Regions from separate parts of the Thalassospira sp. NFXS8 genome, predicted to be linked through region 1. Evidence: riboswitches for the same ligand, from Rfam matches in the RefSeq annotation. Region 1 holds a riboswitch; each other region holds the start of a gene.
The links. Region 1 has a riboswitch for thiamine pyrophosphate ahead of J4E05_RS03075 (ABC transporter ATP-binding protein). Riboswitches for the same ligand answer to the same signal wherever they lie in the genome.
Positions count from the first base shown of each region.

Region 1 (7,196 bases):
CACCCTCGTTTAACTTGTCAACTGGCTGAAATACGACGTTACAAAATTCAGTCTACACCCAATCGGGCAACTTGAAAATGCAATCACCCGTTTCAAGATGAAATGGTCGGGAAGGCGGGATTCGAACCCACGGCCCCCTGCTCCCAAAGCAGGTACGCTACCAGACTGCGCCACTTCCCGACACGGGGAGGGATTTAGCACCTTAATCTGTTCGCGGCAAGCCCGGTTTAATGCTTTTTATCACCTTTTTTACAACAACATGTCGTTTTGGCGTTTCAAACAAAACCGGCAAGGGCAAACCAGATCGCGGAACCCGGCATAAAGCCGCCCCACCCTTTAAACCAATGCGCTATTAACGCGGCAAACCATCAACCGTATCGCCGACCTTGAAATCAAACTTGTCGGCCAGCCCCGCGTTTAGTTCCAGAACGAACCGTACCGGGCGCGGTGCCGAAATGATCGCTTCGGATTTTGGAACCGTGCGCGGCGCAATACCAACAATTTTGCCATCTTGCCCGATAAACAGCATATCAAGCGAAATAAACGTATTTTTCATCCACATCGACACATCGCGTGGCTGGCCGAAATCGAACAACATACCGTTATCGTCTTCCATGTGGGTCCGAAACATCAACCCCCGCGCCCTTTCATCGGGGCTTAAGGCAAGTTCCACATTAAAGACCTGTCCGTCGACCAAAAGACGCGATCGCTCAAAACCTGTGGCTTTTGCATTCAGGCCAGCCATAACCGCCGCACTGACAAAAAAGAATACAAACACCGTTTGAACGAAAGACTTCATACCCCATACCCTTTAAGAAACTGCACATGACCCCGGACTTCCGCCCGGATTTCCCCACCCCGCCAATCATCGGCAAGGGTTGTAAGCAAGTTGGCCGCCGGCTGTCTGCCAAGACGATGCGACCATTTTATGTCACGCAGTATTTCTTCTGCCGATTCCGGTAATTTTTCCGGAATTTCATTATTATTCACAGTTGCCCATATCCCGGCCCAACATCGGGCCACCCCGTAGGGATTGTATCCACCGCCGCCTAACACCATCAGTCGCGGTGCTATTTTTGCAAACTCCCTTACCACTTCCCAAACCGACCGGTTTCCCAGCATTTGTCGCGATTGTGGATCTTCTGCCAGCGCATCACACCCACATTGTAAAACCACCGCCTGCGGGCCGAAGTCTGCCGCCAGAGGCAATAAATACTCAAACAGCACAAAACGCATTTCATCGTCATTCATACCCGCAGGTATTGGCACATTGCGCGCCATGCCCCCGGCCATGTCGGTAACAGCGCCGGTTCGCGGCCATAAATCATGCTGATGAACCGAAACTGTTAAAACCCTGTCGTCATTTGTAAAGGCAAGCTGCACCCCGTCGCCATGATGCGCATCAATATCCACATACAAAATCCGCTCCAGCCCGCCATCCAGCAATGCCAGAATGCCCAGCACCGGATCGTTAAAATAACAAAACCCCGATGCCTCGGCGGCGCGACCATGGTGGGTCCCGCCCGCCGGATGATGGACAATGCCACCATCACGCAAAAACTCTGCCGCCAAAATCGATGATCCTGCCGACGTTGCCGGACGCCGGAAAATTTCCGGGTATATCGGGTTGCCGTTTTTCCCCAGCTTGTAGCGTTCCATCATATCGTCGGGCAGGCTTTGATCCCGTTCGGCCTGCATAACGGCAGCAATATAATCCGGCGCATGAAATCGTGCCAATTGCGCCGGTGTGGCCAATGGTCCGACAACATAATTATCCGCATTCACCCAGCCCAGCGCATGGACCATGTCAACCACCAGTGACACCCGTGGAATACCCAATGGATGTTTGGGACCATAGGACGAACCGCGATAAATTTCGGCGGCAATCATACGTGGCGGGTAGACCATAAAATGCCAGGACACCAGGGCGTGAACAAATGCAGCGAAACAACCAAGACCAAAGTATAGCCTTGACGGCCTCTGATATTAGGGTTTGCAGAAGCGTGCATAAATTTCAAGGGGGAATACGCAAAACCCCGCAAAATATTCGCGTTTATGTAACATTTCAAAATTTGAAGGATCTTCTTCCCTGCTGTCAACGATTTCAACCCGTCACGATCCAAGGCGGCCTATCGTTTTAATCAGAAAATCCATTCCGCTTCGCACCCGCGGGGCATGGCGCAAATCAGCATGAACCAGCATCCAGATTTCGCGGGCGGGGAAACTCTCGCGCTCCTGCAGTCTTTTCAAATCAGGATCCGCATCGCCAAGATAACAGGGCAACAAGGCAACCCCCAACCCGGAGCGCGCAGCAGACGCCTGCACATCCATATCATTAGATCGCAAAACAACACGCCGCCCGTCTAACCTGTCTTCCAGCCAGCGATATTGCGGAATATCTGCGCTGCTTTCGTCCCAACTGATCAGGTCCCAGTCTGGCTCGGCTTTGGTATAATCCCGGGCACCATAAAACCCCAATGGCATATCGGCCAGTTTGCGGGTAATCACGCTGGATTTTCGCGGCCGCGACAGTCTTATGGCGATATCAGCCTGGCGACGGTTCAAGTCGGCCGATTGTGTTTGCCCCTGCAAAATCACCTCGATATCAGGGCGCATTTCACAAAACCGGTTCAGGCCTGGCGCTATCACATGTCGCGCCAATGATGGCGGGGCGCTGATACATAATGGCACCGACACACCGGCAACCGCCCCTGCCGCCGCCCGCTCGACGGCAAACATCGCATCAAGTGCGCCCTGGCCTCGCCTGGCAAGGGCATGACCTTCCTGCGTTAACATCACAGCCTTGGGCAAACGATCGATCAAGCGAACGCCAAATGCCGTTTCAAGCGCCGCCACGCGCCGGGCAACCGTGCTGTGATCCACACCAAGCGTGCGTGCCGCGCCGGAAAAACTGCCCGCATTGGCAAGCGTTAGAAAATAACGAAAATCTTCCCAGTTCATTTGCGCATTATCACCCATTTACTATGCAAATATATGCAATTTCCCCCAAGAGAAATACCCCTTAATCCTGAGCCTGTCACAACATTCAGGAGAGAAACATGACCCGTATCATTCACATGGACCAGACCGGAGAACCATCGGTTTTATACGCCACTGATATTGCTTTACCTGCTCCACAGGACAACGAAATACAAATCAAACAAAGCCTGATCGGCGTTAATTTTGTGGATGTTTATTTCCGCAAAGGCCTGTATCCCATGCCCGCCCTGCCCGGCTGCATTGGTGTTGAAGCCGTGGGAACGGTTTGTGCCATCGGCAAGGATGTGCGTGATTTTAACATTGGCGAGCGGGTTGCCTATGCCGGTTTCCCGGTGGGCAGCTATAGCGCCCAGCGCAATGTTGCCGCCAACCGCGTGATAAAACTGCCCGATGACCTAAGTGATCAACAAATTGCAGGGTCATTGCTACGCGGACTAACCGCCTATTTCCTGCTGGTTCATCTGTGCAAAGTCCAAGCCGGGCAAAGCATTCTTGTCCATGCAGCGGCGGGAGGCCTGGGGCAAATAATGGTGCATTGGGCAAAACGGTTAGGTGCCACCACAATTGGCACCCTCAGCACGCCAGAAAAAGCCGAACTTGCCAAACAGCAAGGACTTGACCACGCCATATTCTATAAAGAACAGGATTTTGAAACCGCCATTGTCGCCCTGACGAACGGCCGTGGCGTTGATTATGCCTTTGACGGGATTGGCGGAGAAACACTGAGCAAAACCATCCGCACAACCAAACCATTTGGTACAACAGTCAATATTGGCCAAATCGGCGGTGATATGCCTTTGCTTGACGTCAGCGCGTTGACAAACCGGTTTTTAACTCGTGCCAGTGTTTTGGCCTTTATCAATGACCTGCAAGGATATCATCATGCGGCAAGCGCATGGTTTGATGTTTTACGCCAGTCATCTTTTCCGCTGGCCCAGGCATATGATTTTGAAAACGCATCACAAGCACATACCGATCTGGAAACCGGGGCGACAAGTGGTGCAGTTTACCTGCAAGTTAACCCCTAAACGCCCAACAGGTCCTTGTCGGCATCCAGATTGGCAAGGACCAAACGAAAAACATTAATCACGAAACTTGACGCAAGGGTTTCATCTGCGCATAGTCGCGTCATCTCCAGGGGGGCCTGTCGTAAACAGGCTGAGAGGTTCGGTGTTGCCGAACGACCCTTTGAACCTGAACCGGTTAAGACCGGCGTAGGAAGGATCGTATGACGTATACCGATGCAAAAACGCCCAATATAAGGCACATACCGGCACCAACTGACAGCAATCCGACATCTTTTGATGTTCATTTGCGCGGTGCCGGTGTTGAATTTAACGGCACCAGCCTTTTTCACGACCTTTCCCTTGATCTAAGTGCCAACAGCTTTACCTGTTTGCTAGGGCCATCCGGCGTGGGCAAAAGCACCCTTTTAAGATTTCTGGCCGGGCTTGTCGGCGACGCTGCCAGCGGCATTATTACCTGTGGCGACGGATTACCCTTGGCCGGGCGGGTTGCCTATATGGCGCAGCAAGATTTGCTGTTGCCGTGGCGATCCGTGCGCGAAAACGTTGTTCTTGGGGCGGTGTTACGTGGCGAAAAGCCTGATTTTTCCCGGGCCGATCATTTGATTGCCGAAGTCGGGCTTGGCAAAGCCGCCCAGATGCGCCCTGCCCAGTTATCTGGCGGCATGAAGCAGCGCGCGGCCCTGGCCCGCACCTTGATGGAAGATCGCCCGGTTGTTTTAATGGACGAACCCTTTTCGGCCCTGGACCCGCTAAACCGAATGCGCATTCAGGATCTGGCAGCCCGGGTTTTACACGGCAAAACCGTTTTGCTGGTCACACATGACCCGCTTGAAGCCCTTAGGGTTGGCCACAAGGTTGTGGTGTTGCAGGGCACACCGGCAATATTGTCCGATGCCGTTATTCCCCAAGGCACGATCCCGCGCGACATTACCGACCCCGCGATATTGAGCCATCAAGCCCGCCTGTTACACCAGCTGGGCGCAATATCGCCCCAAACCGGTGCGACGGAGGCCCCCCAATGACCCCGCCGCCGACAAAGCCCGCCCGTCATATATCGCGAAAACCGTTGGCCGAACGGAAACTGCTGAAACTGGCACGGCCCATTATCATCATCGTGGCCTTAATCGCCACCTGGCAGATCGTTGTAATGGTGACGGGCGCACCAAAATACATGCTGCCTGCCCCCTATGACGTGTGGCTGGCGCTGACCAACCGCCATGCGGTGCTGCTGGACCATGCGGGTTATACAATTGCCGAAACCGTAATTGGCCTGTTTGCCGGGGCACTTCTGGGCGCGCTTGCCGCCCTGCCAATGGCATTGTTCAGCCCGATACGGTTTTGGTTGATGCCGATATTGCTGGTATCACAAGCCATTCCGTTTTTTGCGATTGCCCCGTTGCTGGTGCTGTGGCTGGGGTTTGGCATGGCCTCAAAAATTGCCATGGCTGCCCTGATCATTTTCTTTCCGGTCACTGTGGCGTTTTTTGATGGATTATCCCGGACAGAACCGGGCTGGCTTGATCTGGCGCACACGATGGGCACACATCGCTGGCGTTTGTTAACACATATTCGGTTGCCAGCTGCCTTGCCCGCCTTTGCGTCGGGCTTTCGCGTGGCGACGGCGGTTGCCCCGATCGGGGCAATCATTGGCGAATGGGTCGGCTCCAGTCATGGGCTGGGATATTTAATGCTGCAAGCCAATGCCCGGGTTCAAATCGACATGGTTTTTGCCTGCCTTCTGATCCTGTGTGCCTTTTCGATCATGCAATATTTCATTGTCGATCAACTGTTACGCAGGCTGTTGCCCTGGCAACCCGACAGCCTTGCCCGTCACGATTAAACTTGCTGCTTATGCGCCAATAATCGCGGCCTGCCCGCAATTTTGCCACTGCATTTTTTTCATTTTCACCGTGCTTGTTTGAAACAGGGAAATAGTGATGTCACGCCTAAAATCCATATTATCGGCTGCAACCATCGGGGCGTCTTTGGCGCTGTCCGCATTACCCGCCCATGCCAACGAAAAACTGACGATCCTGCTGGACTGGTTTGTAAACCCCGACCACGCGCCGCTGATTGTTGCCAAGGAAAAGGGATTTTTCACCAAACACGGGCTGGATGTGGAATTGGTTGAACCGGCGGACCCTTCGGCCCCGCCGCGCCTGGTCGCCGCCGGGCAAGGCGATGTGGCGGTCAATTACCAACCGCAATTGCATGTTCAGGTCGCACAGGGTTTGCCGCTAACACGCATTGGCACCCTGGTGGCAACGCCGCTAAACGCGCTGGTGGTGTTAAAAGACGGGCCCATTAAAGATATCGCCGACCTGAAAGGCAAAAAAGTCGGTTATTCTCTGGCCGGTTTTGAAGATGCAGTTCTGGGAACCATGCTAAAAAGTCACGGTGTTGATATCAAATCGGTCGAACTGGTGAACGTCAATTTCTCGCTGTCGCCGTCATTATATTCAGGCCAGGTTGATGCGGTGATTGGTGCCTATCGCAATTTCGAATTGAACCAGATGGATATCGAAGGCAAACCGGGCAAGGCATTTTACGTCGAGGAAGAAGGTGTTCCACCTTATGACGAGTTGATCCTGACCATACGCAAGGACCATGTGGGCGACCCGCGCATGAAAAAGATGCTTGATGCCCTGGAAGAAGCCACCCAATATCTGATCAACCACCCCGATGATAGCTGGAAGGCGTTTGTCGCCGCCTATCCCAACCTGGATGATGAATTGAACAAACGCGCCTGGGCCGACACATTACCACGCTTTGCCTTACGCCCGGCCGCCGTTGATCGGGGGCGGTATGCCCGTTTTGCCCAATATTTGCTTGATGAAGGCATTATCGACCAAACACCTGACCTTGATAGCTATGTCGATGTAGTCGAATAACGTATTCATTTTAACGTGCCTGTCATTAAATGGGCCGGCATGACGAAACGGGCGGTACCTGCGGGTACTGCCTTTTTTTTGGGCAATATACAAATCGCACAGCACAAAATAATTCGCCCACTTGCGCAGCGTTGTAAATGCAACACATAGTAAAAGAACAAAAATGATAAGGGAAAACCTGTGAATTCTGTATCGCGCCCGGACCATCACACCGAAAACGGCTTTGAAAACCGCTATCCTTTACCGGAAGGCAAAAAATCGTTTTTTACGTTTTTAC
Region 1 is NZ_JAGEMF010000001.1:675,712-682,907, forward strand. It holds tRNA gene J4E05_RS03050 (tRNA-Pro) at 104-180, opposite strand; gene J4E05_RS03055 (DUF192 domain-containing protein) at 353-799, opposite strand; gene J4E05_RS03060 (acetoin utilization protein AcuC) at 796-1,908, opposite strand; gene J4E05_RS03065 (LysR family transcriptional regulator) at 2,113-2,961, opposite strand; gene J4E05_RS03070 (quinone oxidoreductase family protein) at 3,060-4,028, shown strand; TPP riboswitch at 4,127-4,238, shown strand; gene J4E05_RS03075 (ABC transporter ATP-binding protein) at 4,229-5,050, shown strand; gene J4E05_RS03080 (ABC transporter permease) at 5,047-5,868, shown strand; gene J4E05_RS03085 (ABC transporter substrate-binding protein) at 5,966-6,919, shown strand; gene J4E05_RS03090 (MBL fold metallo-hydrolase) at 7,100-7,196, shown strand, end outside.

Region 2 (7,196 bases), 1.3 Mb from region 1:
TTTTGTCATGGTCTTCAAACAAGGCCGACTGGTTGGTATCGCGGAACTTTTTAAGTTCGATCGGGTCATCACACATCACCCAGCGTGCGGCATAGGCTGGTGTCTGTTCAAAATGAACCTTGATGCCATATTCCGCAGCAATGCGTTCCTTTAACACTTCAAACTGAAGCTGACCGACCACACCGACAATCCAGTCCGCCCCCATCATGGGTTTGAACACCTGTGAAGCACCTTCTTCGGCCAGTTGTTCCAACGCACGCTGAAGATGTTTGCCCTTTAACGGGTCATCCAGACGCACTTTTTGCAACAATTCAGGCGCAAAGGCCGGCACACCGCGGAAGCGCAAGTCTTCGCCTTCGGTCAGGGTATCGCCAATGCGCAGCGTACCGTGGTTGGGAATACCGATAATATCACCCGGCCAGGCTTCCTCGGCAATGTCGCGTTCATTGGCAAAAAACAGCATCGGGTTATGCACCGCCATTTGTTTGCCCGCACGCACATGTTTTAATTTCATGCCGCGTTTGAAATGCCCCGAACACAACCGGATAAAGGCAATACGGTCACGGTGGTTCGGGTCGATATTGGCCTGCACTTTAAATACAAAGCCCGAAACCTTGGTTTCGTCAGCCTTGACCGTGCGGGTTGCGGCTTCTTGCGGGCGCGGGGTGGGTGCATTTTCGGCAATGCCACGCAACAATTCACGCACACCGAAATTGTTAATGGCAGAACCGAAAAACACCGGGGTCAAATGGCCTTCGCGATACGATTCAATGTCGAATGGCGGGCACATTTCGCGCACCATTTCCACATCTTCACGCAACTGCGCAACCAGATAATCCGGCACCAGCTCGTCCAGTTTCGGGTCATGCAGACCTTTAATCTGAATGGCTTCCTTAACAACCTTGCCGCCCTTTTCCATGAACAGGATCTGGTCGTTGATCAGGTCATAACAGCCATGAAAATCACGGCCCGACCCAATCGGCCAGGTTACCGGCGTCACATCCAGCGCCAGATCCTGTTCGATCTGGTCCATCAGTTCAAAGAAATCCCGCGTTTCGCGGTCCAGCTTGTTCACAAACGTCGTGATCGGCACATCACGCAGGCGGCAAACCTCAAACAGCTTGCGTGTCTGGGCTTCGATGCCCTTGGCGGCGTCAATCACCATCACCGCACTGTCAACGGCGGTCAGAACCCGATAGGTATCTTCGGAAAAATCTTCGTGGCCTGGCGTATCAAGCAGGTTGAAGATGTTATCTTCAAACTCGAACGTCATCACCGCCGAGGATACCGAAATACCACGGTCCTGTTCGATTTTCATAAAGTCCGAACGCGCCCCGCGCTGTTCTTTCTTTGCCTTGACAGCACCGGCCATCTGAATGGCACCGCCGAACAGCAACAGCTTTTCCGTCAGCGTGGTTTTACCCGCATCGGGGTGCGAGATGATGGCAAAGGTCCGGCGGCGCGAGACCTGATGGTCGATCGACGACATGGTGGTTCCAATAATCCTGAGACATTCAATTGCGGCGCACTGTACTGATTTTTAGCCATGATACCACAATGAAATCGTCATATCGGGCATGATGCGCGCCATTCAGGGGCAAAAACACACCCTGCCGCCGCTATGCCAACAACGACACGGCCCGACCCCGCCATAAAAGCAGTCAAATTTTACCGCCCGTTCCGACAAATCACTGTTTTTATGCCGCAGCGAAGCAATTTTTTTGTTCGCAGCTGCAAGATAAACATTTGAAAACAGACCGTTTGCGAATTCATTCAAATTTAACAATGCAAAAAAGGATGACAAGCCCCGACATGCAGGCGTAGGATTCTGGTGTTCGGTCAGGAGCCGAACTCAAAAGGGGACAAACGAGTGCCGCAAAACAGCGTCTCACATCGTATCTTTTCTCCCCCCGGATCGCAGATGCGAAATGCATTAGGGTCCGGCACCTTTCCTAGCCGTCCTCTTATTTACAAGATGAAGAATGTTCGCGCGCTTTTCCAACACTGGAATGGCGCGTTTTGCTTTTTTGCACAACGTAAGTCGAACGCCGGCGAAATTTCATGTGTTTTGGCCGGCTTTGACTTCAAATCGCGAGGTGATCATCATGGGTAAGCGCGCAGCACGCCGTCGGAGCCATCCGCAACAGTCAGATGGCAACATCCACGAACTGTTCGACGAGAACAAATCGACCTGGGACCCCTTGGCAGAGCAGGGCCAGACTGTGCCCCCAACACATCGCGATCAAAGTTTCCGCCGCCATATCCGGCCAAAAAGCGAAAATCAGGCAGCCCTGATGGAAGCAATCGATAATTTCAACCTGGTCCTTGCCCTTGGCCCGGCGGGTACCGGTAAAACCTATATTGCCGTTGCCAAAGCCGTCGAAGCCCTTGATGCCGGGGACATTGGCCGTATTGTCCTGGCCCGCCCGGCTGTTGAAGCAGGCGAAAATATCGGTTTTCTTCCCGGCGATGTCGAAGCCAAAATGGCCCCCTACCTTCGCCCGCTATACGATGCCCTGAACGACCGGTTGGGCAACAAACGCCTGCGGACCTACTTATCGGATGGCACCATTGAAATTGCCCCCATCGGCTATATGCGGGGCCGCACGCTCAACAACGCCTTTGTCGTCATCGACGAAGCCCAAAACTGCACCTATGGCCAGCTTAAGATGCTGGTCACCCGTTTGGGCTGGAACTCCACCATGATTTTGACCGGCGACCCCGACCAAACCGACCTTCTGCCAGAACTGTCGGGCCTTTCGGAAATGGCAGATCGTCTGCAACATGTCGAAGATATTGCCTGTGTTCAGCTGCGCGACAAGGATATTGTTCGCCACCCGCTGGTCGCCAGCATGTTGACGGTGCTGTAATTTTCCGATCATAAACAGGTTCCAACATAATAAAGGCGGCCCTTAATGACCGGGCCGCCTTTATCATTCCTGATTGCAGGCCAGGCTATTATATTGTCAATCGTTGCTCAAGGTGCCGGTTGGGTCATGTAAAGGTCACCGCCATCGCGGTATTTTTCAGCCATGGCAGCCATGCCTTCTTTCTGGGCATCGGCACGAATATCGTGTGAAATCCGCATTGAACAAAACTTTGGCCCACACATCGAACAAAAATGCGCCACCTTATGTGCCTCCTTTGGCAAGGTCTGATCGTGAAAAGACCGGGCCGTTTCCGGGTCCAATGCCAGGTTAAACTGGTCTTCCCAACGAAATTCAAACCGGGCACGCGACAAGGCATCATCGCGCATTTGTGCGGCCGGGTGCCCTTTGGCCAGGTCGGCGGCATGGGCGGCAATTTTATAGGTAATCACCCCGGTTTTCACATCGTTACGGTCCGGCAGGCCCAGATGTTCCTTCGGTGTCACGTAACACAGCATCGCAGTGCCAAACCAGCCAATCATCGCCGCCCCAATGCCCGATGTAATATGGTCATATCCCGGTGCAATATCGGTGGTTAGCGGGCCAAGCGTATAAAACGGGGCTTCGCCACAAACTTCCAGCTGTTTGTCCATATTGTGTTTGATCTTGTGCATCGGCACATGGCCCGGCCCCTCGATCATCACCTGGCAGTCCTTTGCCCAGGCAATTTGGGTCAGCTCCCCCAGGGTTTCAAGTTCGGCAAACTGTGCGGCATCGTTGGCATCGGCAATCGATCCGGGGCGCAACCCGTCCCCCAGTGAAAAGGTCACATCATAGGCACGGCAAATGTCGCAAATCTCGGCGAAATGTTCGTACAGAAAACTTTCGCGGTGATGATGCAGGCACCATTTCGCCATGATCGAACCGCCACGCGACACAATGCCTGTTACCCGGTCCACCGTTAACGGAATATGATGCAGGCGTAATCCGGCATGAATGGTGAAATAATCCACACCCTGTTCAGCCTGTTCGATCAGGGTATCGCGATAAACCTCCCAGGTCAGGTCTTCGGCAATGCCATCCACTTTTTCCAATGCCTGATAAAGCGGCACCGTGCCAATCGGTACCGGCGCGTTCCGAATAATCCATTCGCGGATGTTGTGAATATTTCGCCCCGTTGAAAGGTCCATCACGGTATCGGCCCCCCACCGGGTCGCCCATACCATTTTTTCAACTTCTTCTTCCATCGACGACGTCACCGCCGAATTGCCAATGTTGGCATTGATCTTGACCAGAAAATTCCGGCCTATAATCATCGGTTCCGCTTCAGAATGATTGATATTGGCAGGGATAACCGCCCGCCCGCGGGCTATTTCATCGCGCACAAACTCCGGCGTAACAAAATCGGGGATAGCGGCACCAAAGCTGTCGCCATCCCGTTTGGCGGTTCGTGCGGCATTAATGGCCCGTGCCCGGCCCAAATTTTCGCGGATGGCAACAAATTCCATTTCCGGTGTCACGATGCCGGCCCTTGCATAGGCAAGCTGCGTGATCGCGGTTTGGCCAACGGCCCTAAATGGCCGGTATTTAACCGGGAAATCCTCTACCGCGTGGCGCGTTCCCGGGGCCACACCGTTATCAACCTGCTGCACATCCCGCCCGTCATACGACGTGACTGTTCCATTATTCTTATGCCAGTGCTGGCGCAACCGGGCCAATCCCTGCCGGATATCGATGGTCACATTCGGGTCGGTATAGGGGCCTGACGGGTCATATACCCGCACGGGCGGCTCGCCCGCCGTGGGGTGAACCGAAATTTCGCGCATCGGAACGCGAATTTCAGGATGAAGAGTGCCGGGAATGTATATTTTTTGCGAGGCCGGTAACGGGCCACACGTAATTTCAACGTCCGGATTTAAAGCAGGCATAAAAGGCTCCTTTGCAAAGGCAATGGAGACCCAGTTCCGCGTCAGGTTTCAGATGAATAAATTTCCCCGATCACAGCAAGCAAAGGAATAGCTGCAACGCAGCAGGCCCTTTGAGGCTGTCATCAGTGCCACGTCCGTCTGATGAAAGACCCGGCATCTGCACCATCCCTACGCCAGTATGAACTGGATCAGGTTCAAAGGGTCACTGCGCGTAAAGTCTGAAACTTTACCCAGCAGAATCTCAGCCCCTTGCCGGGGCCCCCCAGGTGATCGAGGATCATAGTTGCAATTTAAAATCGCAGGTGTCAATCGCCGGAATATTTTATCTGAACAGATATTCGGTCTAGCGGCCCGTCGCGAGTTCGCTGTTGGAAACAGGGATATCATCCAGCCCCACCTTACGCGCCCGGGCTTCGTGCCAAAATTCGGGGTCTTCGGTGTAACCGCTAAATTCATCAAGATGAATATCTTCGGGCGGTTCGGGGTGGATGGTAATATCAAGGTCGGGATATTCGCCGCGAATGCTGTCCATCACCTGATGGCAAATAGTATGGGCTTCGCGCATCAGCATCCCGCCATCCATGATCAGTTCAATTTCAGCAAAGCGATGCACCCCCGATGAACGGGTGCGCAAACGGTGAATACCGATTACAGATTTGTGTTTCATGGTCAGTTCAATAATGCGCTGGCTATCGGGTTCGGGTAATTCCCGATCCATCAACACCGAAACAGCATCGCGGCCAACCTTGCCTGCCGAATACAGCAGGAAAATCGCAACAATACCGCCAATCACCGGGTCGGCCCATAAAAAGCCCGACCCCACCAGCAACAGCGCAATAATAACAGCCGCATTGGCAAGAATGTCGGAACTGTAATGCAGCGAGTCGGCCTCGACCGCCATCGAACCTGACATCCGCATGGCCTTGCGTTGCAGCAAAACCAGCCCCACTGTCATCACCAGCGATACAACCATGATATAGATTGCTTCATTGGCAAGGCGCATCGGTTGCGGGTCCACCAGGCGCGAAGATGCCTCGGCCAATACCAGTACGGCAGCACCCAGCATAAAGGCGGACTGGAAAAGCCCCGCCAGCGGTTCAGCCTTGCCATGGCCAAAACGGTGGTCATGGTCCGCCGGACGCCAGGCACTACGCACCGCCATGAAATTGATCACGGACGTACCGATATCAAGCATGCTATCTATCATGGAAGACAGAAGGCTGACCGAATCCGTCATGAACCACCCGATTGCCTTAAGGACAATCAGGGTCGCAGCAATAATAATGGAGGCCGTCGTCGCCCGACGCGCCCACATTTCTCGCTGTGCAATGTCAATAACCGGACATTGGTTCATTGTACGACCCTTTGGTATGGCTTGGGTCTGGACCCAAACTGTGCGCTAGAACAGGCTGTATATAATAATTCTATTTAATGCGCCCGTGCAAATAGCGCAAATTTGATATTCCGCAAGGTTTCCAAACTTTGCATCGCACATTATACCGGCTCGAACCTGTATATAAAGGATTGGCAAGCCCCCATGATCGTTGAACTCGGACATTATGCCCTCGTATTGGCGCTGGCCATGGCGTTTGCCCAATCCACGGTGCCGTTTCTGGCCGCAGCACGGGGCGATAGTGCCTTGCTGCGTGTTGCCCCGCGCACAGCGATTGCCAGCTTTGTGCTGATCGCATTTTCTTTTGGTGCCCTGACATACGCCTATGTCACGTCCGATTTCTCGGTTCTGAATGTGGTGGAAAACAGCCACACCGCCAAACCGCTGATCTATAAGATCACCGGGGTTTGGGCCAATCACGAAGGATCGATGCTGTTATGGGTCATGATCCTGTCGCTGTTTGGTGCGGCGGTTTCGGCCTTTGGCCGCAATTTACCGCCCAGCCTGCTTGCCCGGGTTGTTGGCGTAATGGGGCTTATCGCTGTCGGCTTTTTGCTTTTCATCCTGCTAACCTCAAACCCGTTTGAACGCATTGCCAACCCGCCGTTAAACGGCCAGGGCATGAACCCGTTATTGCAGGACCCCGGCATCGCCATTCATCCGCCGTTCCTGTATCTGGGTTATGTCGGCTTTTCGGTGGCCTTTGCCTTTGCCGTTGCTGCCCTTATTGAAGGCCGGGTTGATCCGGCCTGGGCGCGCTGGGTCCGCCCATGGACACTGGCCGCTTGGGTATTTCTTACCGCGGGCATCGGGCTTGGTTCGTGGTGGTCCTATTATGAACTCGGCTGGGGCGGCTGGTGGTTCTGGGACCCGGTTGAAAACGCATCCTTCATGCCATGGCTGGCGGGAACCGCCCTGCTACATTCGGCCATTGTGGTTGAAAAACGCGATGCCCTTAAAAGCTGGACCATCTTTCTTGCCATTATCGCCTTTTCATTTTCCCTGCTT
Region 2 is NZ_JAGEMF010000001.1:1,941,943-1,949,138, forward strand. It holds gene J4E05_RS08800 (peptide chain release factor 3) at 1-1,489, opposite strand, end outside; gene J4E05_RS08805 (PhoH family protein) at 2,106-2,870, shown strand; gene thiC (phosphomethylpyrimidine synthase ThiC) at 2,978-4,795, opposite strand; TPP riboswitch at 4,943-5,070, opposite strand; gene J4E05_RS08815 (cation diffusion facilitator family transporter) at 5,139-6,149, opposite strand; gene J4E05_RS08820 (heme lyase CcmF/NrfE family subunit) at 6,333-7,196, shown strand, end outside.
Region 2: another riboswitch for thiamine pyrophosphate. It lies ahead of thiC (phosphomethylpyrimidine synthase ThiC); the one in region 1 lies ahead of J4E05_RS03075 (ABC transporter ATP-binding protein).

Region 3 (6,812 bases), on a different contig from region 1:
CTTTAACCGGTTATGTCGGGCGATCTGCCTGATTAGGCGAAACGCTCGGCGACATATTCCCAGTTCACCAGATTGTTCAGGAATGCCTTGAGGTAATCCGGGCGCTTGTTGCGGTAATCGATGTAGTAGGAGTGTTCCCACACATCACAACCAAGCAGAACCTTATGGCCGGTTACCAGCGGGTTTTCGGCATTCGGGCTGTTGGTGGTGATCAGCTTGCCGGAGTCTTTATCCTGCACGAGCCAAGCCCAGCCGGAACCGAACTGACCAACGCCAGCAGCGGTGAAGTCTTCCTTGAATTTTTCGACCGAGCCGAAATCTTCAATGATTTTCTTTTCGAGTTCGCCGGGGATGTTGCCACCGCCGTTCGGCTTCATCATTTTCCAGAATTCAACATGGTTCCAATGCTGGCCAACCTGATTGAACAGTTTGCCTTTGGATTTGTCGGCATAGGTAGCCAGAACCAGTTCTTCCAGTGTCTTTCCTTCAAGGCCCGAACCTTCCAGCAGCTTGTTGCCGGTTTCGACATAGGCATTGTGGTGCTTGTCATGGTGGAATTCGAGCGTTTCAGCCGACATATAGGGGCCAAGGGCGTCGTAGGCATAGGGGAGTGCCGGGAGTTCAAGAGCCATGATTACAGTACCTCGAAGTTCATTATCGTTAAACGGTGCGGATCGCACAAAGCTTCCGCAACATATCCCCATTTGGGGTTTGTGTGAAAGTTAAATTGCCGTACAACCTGTTGTTATGCGGTAATTTTGCTTCCTATCCACCCAAATGGAGGGCGAAACTTGTCTGCCCGTTCTATCTAGGTCAAAGTTTGACTTATGCAATGTTTTTTACAAAAGCTTAAAACCTTTGGCTGCAGGGCAGTGTGTTGCCTGTTTTGAGTTAAAACGCGCCGGGATGCCAGGGCGTTCCCGACGCGATCAGAAATTTTACCTGATGGTTATGAAATCGACCGTTTTATTTCGGGGTTGGCCGCATCACACCATTTTCATCACGTTTTAGCGGCCAGGCCTGTTCTGGCAACGGGGCACCCGGGGCATCGGCAATGGTGACGCCATATTTCCAGTCTGCCGGTGCAATGGCGACATAGCGGGCATAGCCGCCGGTGCCGCCCAGGGGTTTGGCAAAGCCAATGGAGATAAGCGCGCCTGATTCCGGCACCTTATCAAGGTTTGCAACCCCTTCGGCCTGGGTGAAATTATTGTGCATCAGCCAATATTCTCCTTCAAGATCGGGGGTCGCGTCGGTATCAAGCGGTTCGTGGCCGTGAAACAGGATGTGCCGTTTGAGGTGCAGGAATTTAAGCGCCTCAAGCCCGACGCCGGGAAACGGCGTTTCATTGAAACTTTTGATGTCGTCCCAGCGTTTATACCAGTCGGAACGGACCATAACGACGGACCCTTCCGGAATTTTTCCGTGTTTTTTCTCCCATTCCTCGATGTCGGAGACATGAAGGAAATAGCCCTGGTCTTTGGCAACCTTGTCGGCAATGTTGATTACCACAAGCGGGCGCAAGCTGTAGGTGGCGGGAAGGTCGCTGATGGTGGCACCCATCGGGTTCCAATGGGCGGGCGGGTCAAGCTGGGTGCCGTACTGGTCGGTTGGCAGGTCATAGGCTGTGGCAACAAACCCGTGGTTTTCGTAGGTAAATTCCTGGCCGACATTGACATAGCCATCAATTTTCTGGCCCGCAATAGCCGCCTTGAATTTGGCATTGCCAAACCCCGGCCATACAGGCTGAACCGGGGCAAAGGCATGGGTCAGATCAATATATTTGGCGTTTTTAAAGGTATTGTCGTAGGCGGACCACAGACTGGTTTTGTCGGCTTGGCCTGTTTGGGCGCAACCGCTGACGGCCAGAAGGGCAGGCAATAGAACTCCGGCCAGTTTTTTTGATATGTGCATCTCATGCTTCCCTGAAAACGTGTTTGAACATGATGTTTTGTTCTTGAACGCAATGCCCCTTGATAAAGGGCTAGCTGATTTGGTTCAGCTTTTCAGGGTATCAATTCACGAAGATGCCAATCGATGCAAGTACCTGTGTGCCGGCATGTTATTCGTGGAAGGTTATTCCTTATAAAGGCTAACCATATTCTGTATGTCGGTTCCCTGACGGATCATCACCCCGTACTCGCCTTTTTGCAGGCTGCTGATATTTAACTGACAGGGGAAACTGCCACAGGTTTTGTTTAGGGCCATGCTGCCATCAGGATAGGTCAGAACGACCTCACCGTTTGGCGCATCGGACTGAATGGTGACCGTATCTGTTACGGCTTTCGGGGCAACCTTGATCGCAGCCAGGGCAGCTGTCGTCACTGACAAAAGACCGATCAGGGCGAGAACCACCGGTTTGCTGCGGAAAGACTTCGACATGAATGTCTCCTCGCAAAATGTTTGTGCGATAACACTGCAGGGTAAACATCATTTTAGTCTGTTCCGGTACCATTGACCGGTGAAACTGCAGGATGCCTGACTGTGCCTTCGAGCCGGAATTGACCCTTGTTTATCGTCGTTGAAAGGTAATATTGCAGGCAATCAAGGGCTATTCGGGGCGCGAATGAGGCAATTCGATGCCATATTTCCTGTTGAAAATGCGAAAAAACCAACAAAAAAGCCTCGCAACGGTTTGATTGCGAGGCTTTTTACCCGGATATTTCGATTTTTGGCAGATTTGCCTTATTTTTTGCCCGATGTCGCATTTTTAGACTCTGTGCCTGGAATTTCTGTGGGTAATCCCTGGTCGGCAATCCGGTTTTACGCGTGCAACATCAAAGCTGGCGGGGCCGCGATTACTGGTTTCATCGCGGTCGTCTGGCTGTGCCAATCAGGGCGTTCTTTGAAACGTCCATCATTGACCCTTGCCGTCGCAATATCACTCGCCCTGATCAGAGAGGGATGGGGGTGGTGCAGAAGCCGTCGAAATTGCAGTGGCAAGGATACGGGTTGCTAGTTCCGGGTCCGGCTGGCCGCAAATGGCAGATACCACAGCCAGCCCCTGGGCCCCGGCTGCAAAAACCGCGCCGACATGTTCCTGTTTTAATCCGCCAATGGCGACAGATGGCAGCGGGCTTTGGCGGGCAAGGTGTGCCAGCCCGTCAAAGCCGATGGCAGGTTTGTGTCCGGGTTTGGTTGATGTCGCAAAAACCGGGCCGATACCGATATAGTCGACAAGTGCCGGGTCCGCTGTGCGCAGCGCGGTCGGGTCTTCGACCGAGAGGCCAAGTATTTTATCCTTGCCCAGTTTTTGCCGGGCAAGGCTGGCGGGCATGTCATCCTGTCCGATATGAAGGCCATCTGCATTAATTACCAGGGCGACGTCGATATTGTCGTTTACAATCAAGGGGACGCCACTGCCAGCCAAAACCGCCATTAACTGATGGCCGACCTTGATCATGGCGTCGGTGCTGGCGGTTTTGTCGCGCAGTTGCACCATGGTAACCCCGCCGCGAAGGGCGGCACGGGCGGTTTCGACCATGGTATGTTCACGGCATAAATCGGGGTCCAGAACCAGATAAAGCGATAGATCAAAGGTCATGACAGGGTTTCAATCCGCGATTTGGCGTTAAGGGCGTTGGCATCCAGCCCATAAAGGGCATCAATGAAATGCACGGCAAAGCTGCCCGGCCCGTTTGCTGTATCGGCAGCAATGGCCCCGGCGGCGGCAAAGGTGGCAAGGGCGGCCACGGTGGCGTTAAAGGGGGCATCCGGGGCAATGGCAACAAAGGCCCCTACCAGGGCTGTTAACGAACACCCCATTGCCGTGATTTTTGGCATTAAATCTGATCCACCATAAATGCGAACCGCGCGGGTGCCGTCGGTGACGAAATCAACGGTTCCCGTTACCGCAACCACGGCATTCCGGCTTTGGGCCAGGGTTGTTGCGGCGTCTTCGGCCTGTTCAACCGGGTCGCCGCTATCAACCCCCTGTCCGGTACTTTTGCCCCCTGCAAGGGCGATGATTTCCGATGCATTGCCGCGAATAATGGCGGGGTTAAGTTCTAAAAGTTCGGCCACGGTATCGCGGCGAAAGGCGGTGGCAAAATGGGCAACCGGGTCCAGCACCCATGGTTTGTTTGCCTGATTGGCACTTTGCGCGGCAGCTTTCATGCCCTCCACCCATTGCGGGGACAATGTGCCGATATTAACCGTTAACGCCCCGGCGATGGTGGCAAATTCGCCGGATTCCTCGGGTGTGTGTACCATTGCCGGTGAAGCGCCCGCCGCCAGCAAGGTATTGGCGGCAAAATTCATTGCGACATAATTGGTAATACATTGCACCAGCGGCGATGTGTCGCGCATTTGGGCAAAAAGGGCAGAAGGTGTGGGGTTGGTGGCATCGTTGGTCATGTTAAGGCTCCAATACAAACATGTCTGGAAACCCAGTTCGAAGCCGGAATGATGGAAAAATGCCGAAAAACAGCATTCGCACCCTCCCTACGCCAGTATGAACTGGATCAGGTTCAACGGGTCACTGCGCTGCGGGTTTTCCGTGTGGCAGTTTCTCAGCCCCCTGTCGGGGCTCCCCTTGGTGAAGATGCAAGATGGGTGTTAAGGCGGGATGTGTCAATCGGCTGTTTACCGGTGGGTGGGCCCGGCCTGATAAATAAATGGCGGCGGAACGATTATGATATCGTTCCGCCGCCAGCATAGGATTGCAAAGGCAGATAACCCGCGCCGTTGCCGGGATCCGGTTTTATTTGCGGCGTTCCATTGCAGCTTTCAGGGCCGCCGCCATGGCATTGCCACCGGCATCACCTGCGGACATATTGGCGCGGTTGTTGCCACCGCCTCGGTTGGCATCACGGTTATTAGTGCCGTTATTGCCTGCCGGGCGACGTTGCGCGCTCCGGTCATTGCTGTTGCGCGCACCTGATGGCTGGCTGCGCTGTTCGCGGCGGTCCTGTGCGCCTTCGTAATCGGGGTCCGATTTCATCGACAGGCCAATGCGTTTGCGCGGTGCGTCAACTTCCATCACGGTCACCGAAACGATTTGCCCAGCCTTGACCACTTCACGCGGGTCGGCAACAAATTTGTCGGCCAGTTGCGAAATATGAACCAGGCCGTCCTGATGCACACCGACGTCAACAAACGCGCCAAAATTGGTCACGTTGGTAACCGTACCTTCCAGCTTCATGCCTACTTTCAAATCCTTGATCTCATTGACACCTTCAATGAATTTCGCGGTTTTGAATTCCGGGCGCGGGTCCCGGCCCGGTTTGTCGAGCTCGGCCAGAATATCGCGGATGGTGGGCACACCAAACACGTCGTCGGCGAATTTTTCCGGGTGAAGCGTTTTAAGGAAGGGCGAATCGCCAATCAGACTGGCAAGGTCGCGGCTGCTTTCGCGGCTGATTTTTTCAACAACCGGGTAGGCTTCGGGGTGAACTGCCGAGGCATCGAGCGGGTTTTTACCGCCGATAATGCGCAAAAAGCCTGCACATTGTTCAAAGGCCTTAGGCCCCAGGCGTTCAACCTTGCGCAAATCCGCACGCGAGCGAAACGCCCCGTTGACATCGCGGTAGGTAACGATATTGCGCGCCAGCCCTTCGCTAAGCCCGGCAACGCGGGTCAGTAGCGGGATGGAGGCAGTGTTAAGGTCAACGCCCACACCGTTCACGCAGTCTTCAACCACGGCATCGAGCGAGCGTGCCAGCTTTGAGTCCGACACATCATGCTGATATTGCCCGACACCAATTGATTTCGGGTCGATTTTTACCAGTTCGGCCAGCGGGTCTTGCAGGCGGCGCGCAATCGAGGCCGCCCCGCGCAATGACACATCAAGATCGGGGAATTCCTCGGCGGCAAATTGCGACGCCGAATAAACCGACGCACCTGCTTCGCTGACAATAACCTTGGTCGCCTTGATTTGCGGAAAGGCGTTTAACAACATGCCTGCAAGCTGGTCTGTCTCGCGCGAATATGTGCCATTACCAATCGCGATCAGTTCGATTTTGTGTTTTGCCGCCAGGGCGGCCATCGTGTTGATCGCGCCCTGCACATCGTTACGCGGCTGGAACGGGTAAACGGTGGCGGTATCAAGCAACTTGCCCGTGGCATCGACCACGGCAACCTTGACACCGGTACGAACCCCCGGGTCCAGCCCCATGGTGGCTTTTTGCCCGGCAGGCGCTGCCAGCAACAGGTCTTTCAAATTGTCGGCAAACACCTTGATCGCATCTTCTTCGGCGCTGTCACGCAAGTTGCCAAACAAATCCAGCTCGATCGACAGGGACAATTTAACCCGCCAGGTAAAGCGCACGGTGTCGGACAGCCATTTGTCGGCGGGGCGGCCCTGGTTGCGAATACCCACATGGGCGGCAATCACGGTTTCGGCCCGGCCCGGTTCGCCGCGCGGGCGGTCTTCGTCTTCGGCGCCCAGGGTTAGTTTAATTTGCAAAATGCCTTCGTTGCGGCCCCGGAACAAGGCCAGTGCGCGGTGCGACGGGCAGGTTTTGATCTTTTCCGAATGGCTGAAATAATCGGAAAATTTTGCCCCTTCGGCTTCTTTGCCTTCAATGACGCTGGCGGTAACTTCGCCGTCATCCCACAAAAGCTGACGCAGGCGGGCCACCAGGTCGGCGTCTTCGGCAAAGCGTTCCATCAAAATCTGGCGTGCACCATCAAGGGCGGCTTTGGTATCGGCAATGCCTTTTTCAGCATCGATAAATTTGGCGACTTCGGTTTCGGGGTCAAGCTGCGGGTTTTGATACAACCCGTCTGCCAGCGGCTCCAGTCCGGCTTCGCGCGCGATCTGGGCTTTGGTGCGGCGCTTTTTCTTGAACGGTAAATACAAATCTTCAAGG
Region 3 is NZ_JAGEMF010000002.1:425,142-431,953, forward strand. It holds gene J4E05_RS11265 (superoxide dismutase) at 33-632, opposite strand; gene J4E05_RS11270 (cyclase family protein) at 967-1,914, opposite strand; gene J4E05_RS11275 (hypothetical protein) at 2,077-2,382, opposite strand; gene thiE (thiamine phosphate synthase) at 2,882-3,544, opposite strand; gene thiM (hydroxyethylthiazole kinase) at 3,541-4,356, opposite strand; TPP riboswitch at 4,424-4,545, opposite strand; gene J4E05_RS11290 (Tex family protein) at 4,703-6,812, opposite strand, start outside.
Region 3: another riboswitch for thiamine pyrophosphate. It lies ahead of thiM (hydroxyethylthiazole kinase); the one in region 1 lies ahead of J4E05_RS03075 (ABC transporter ATP-binding protein).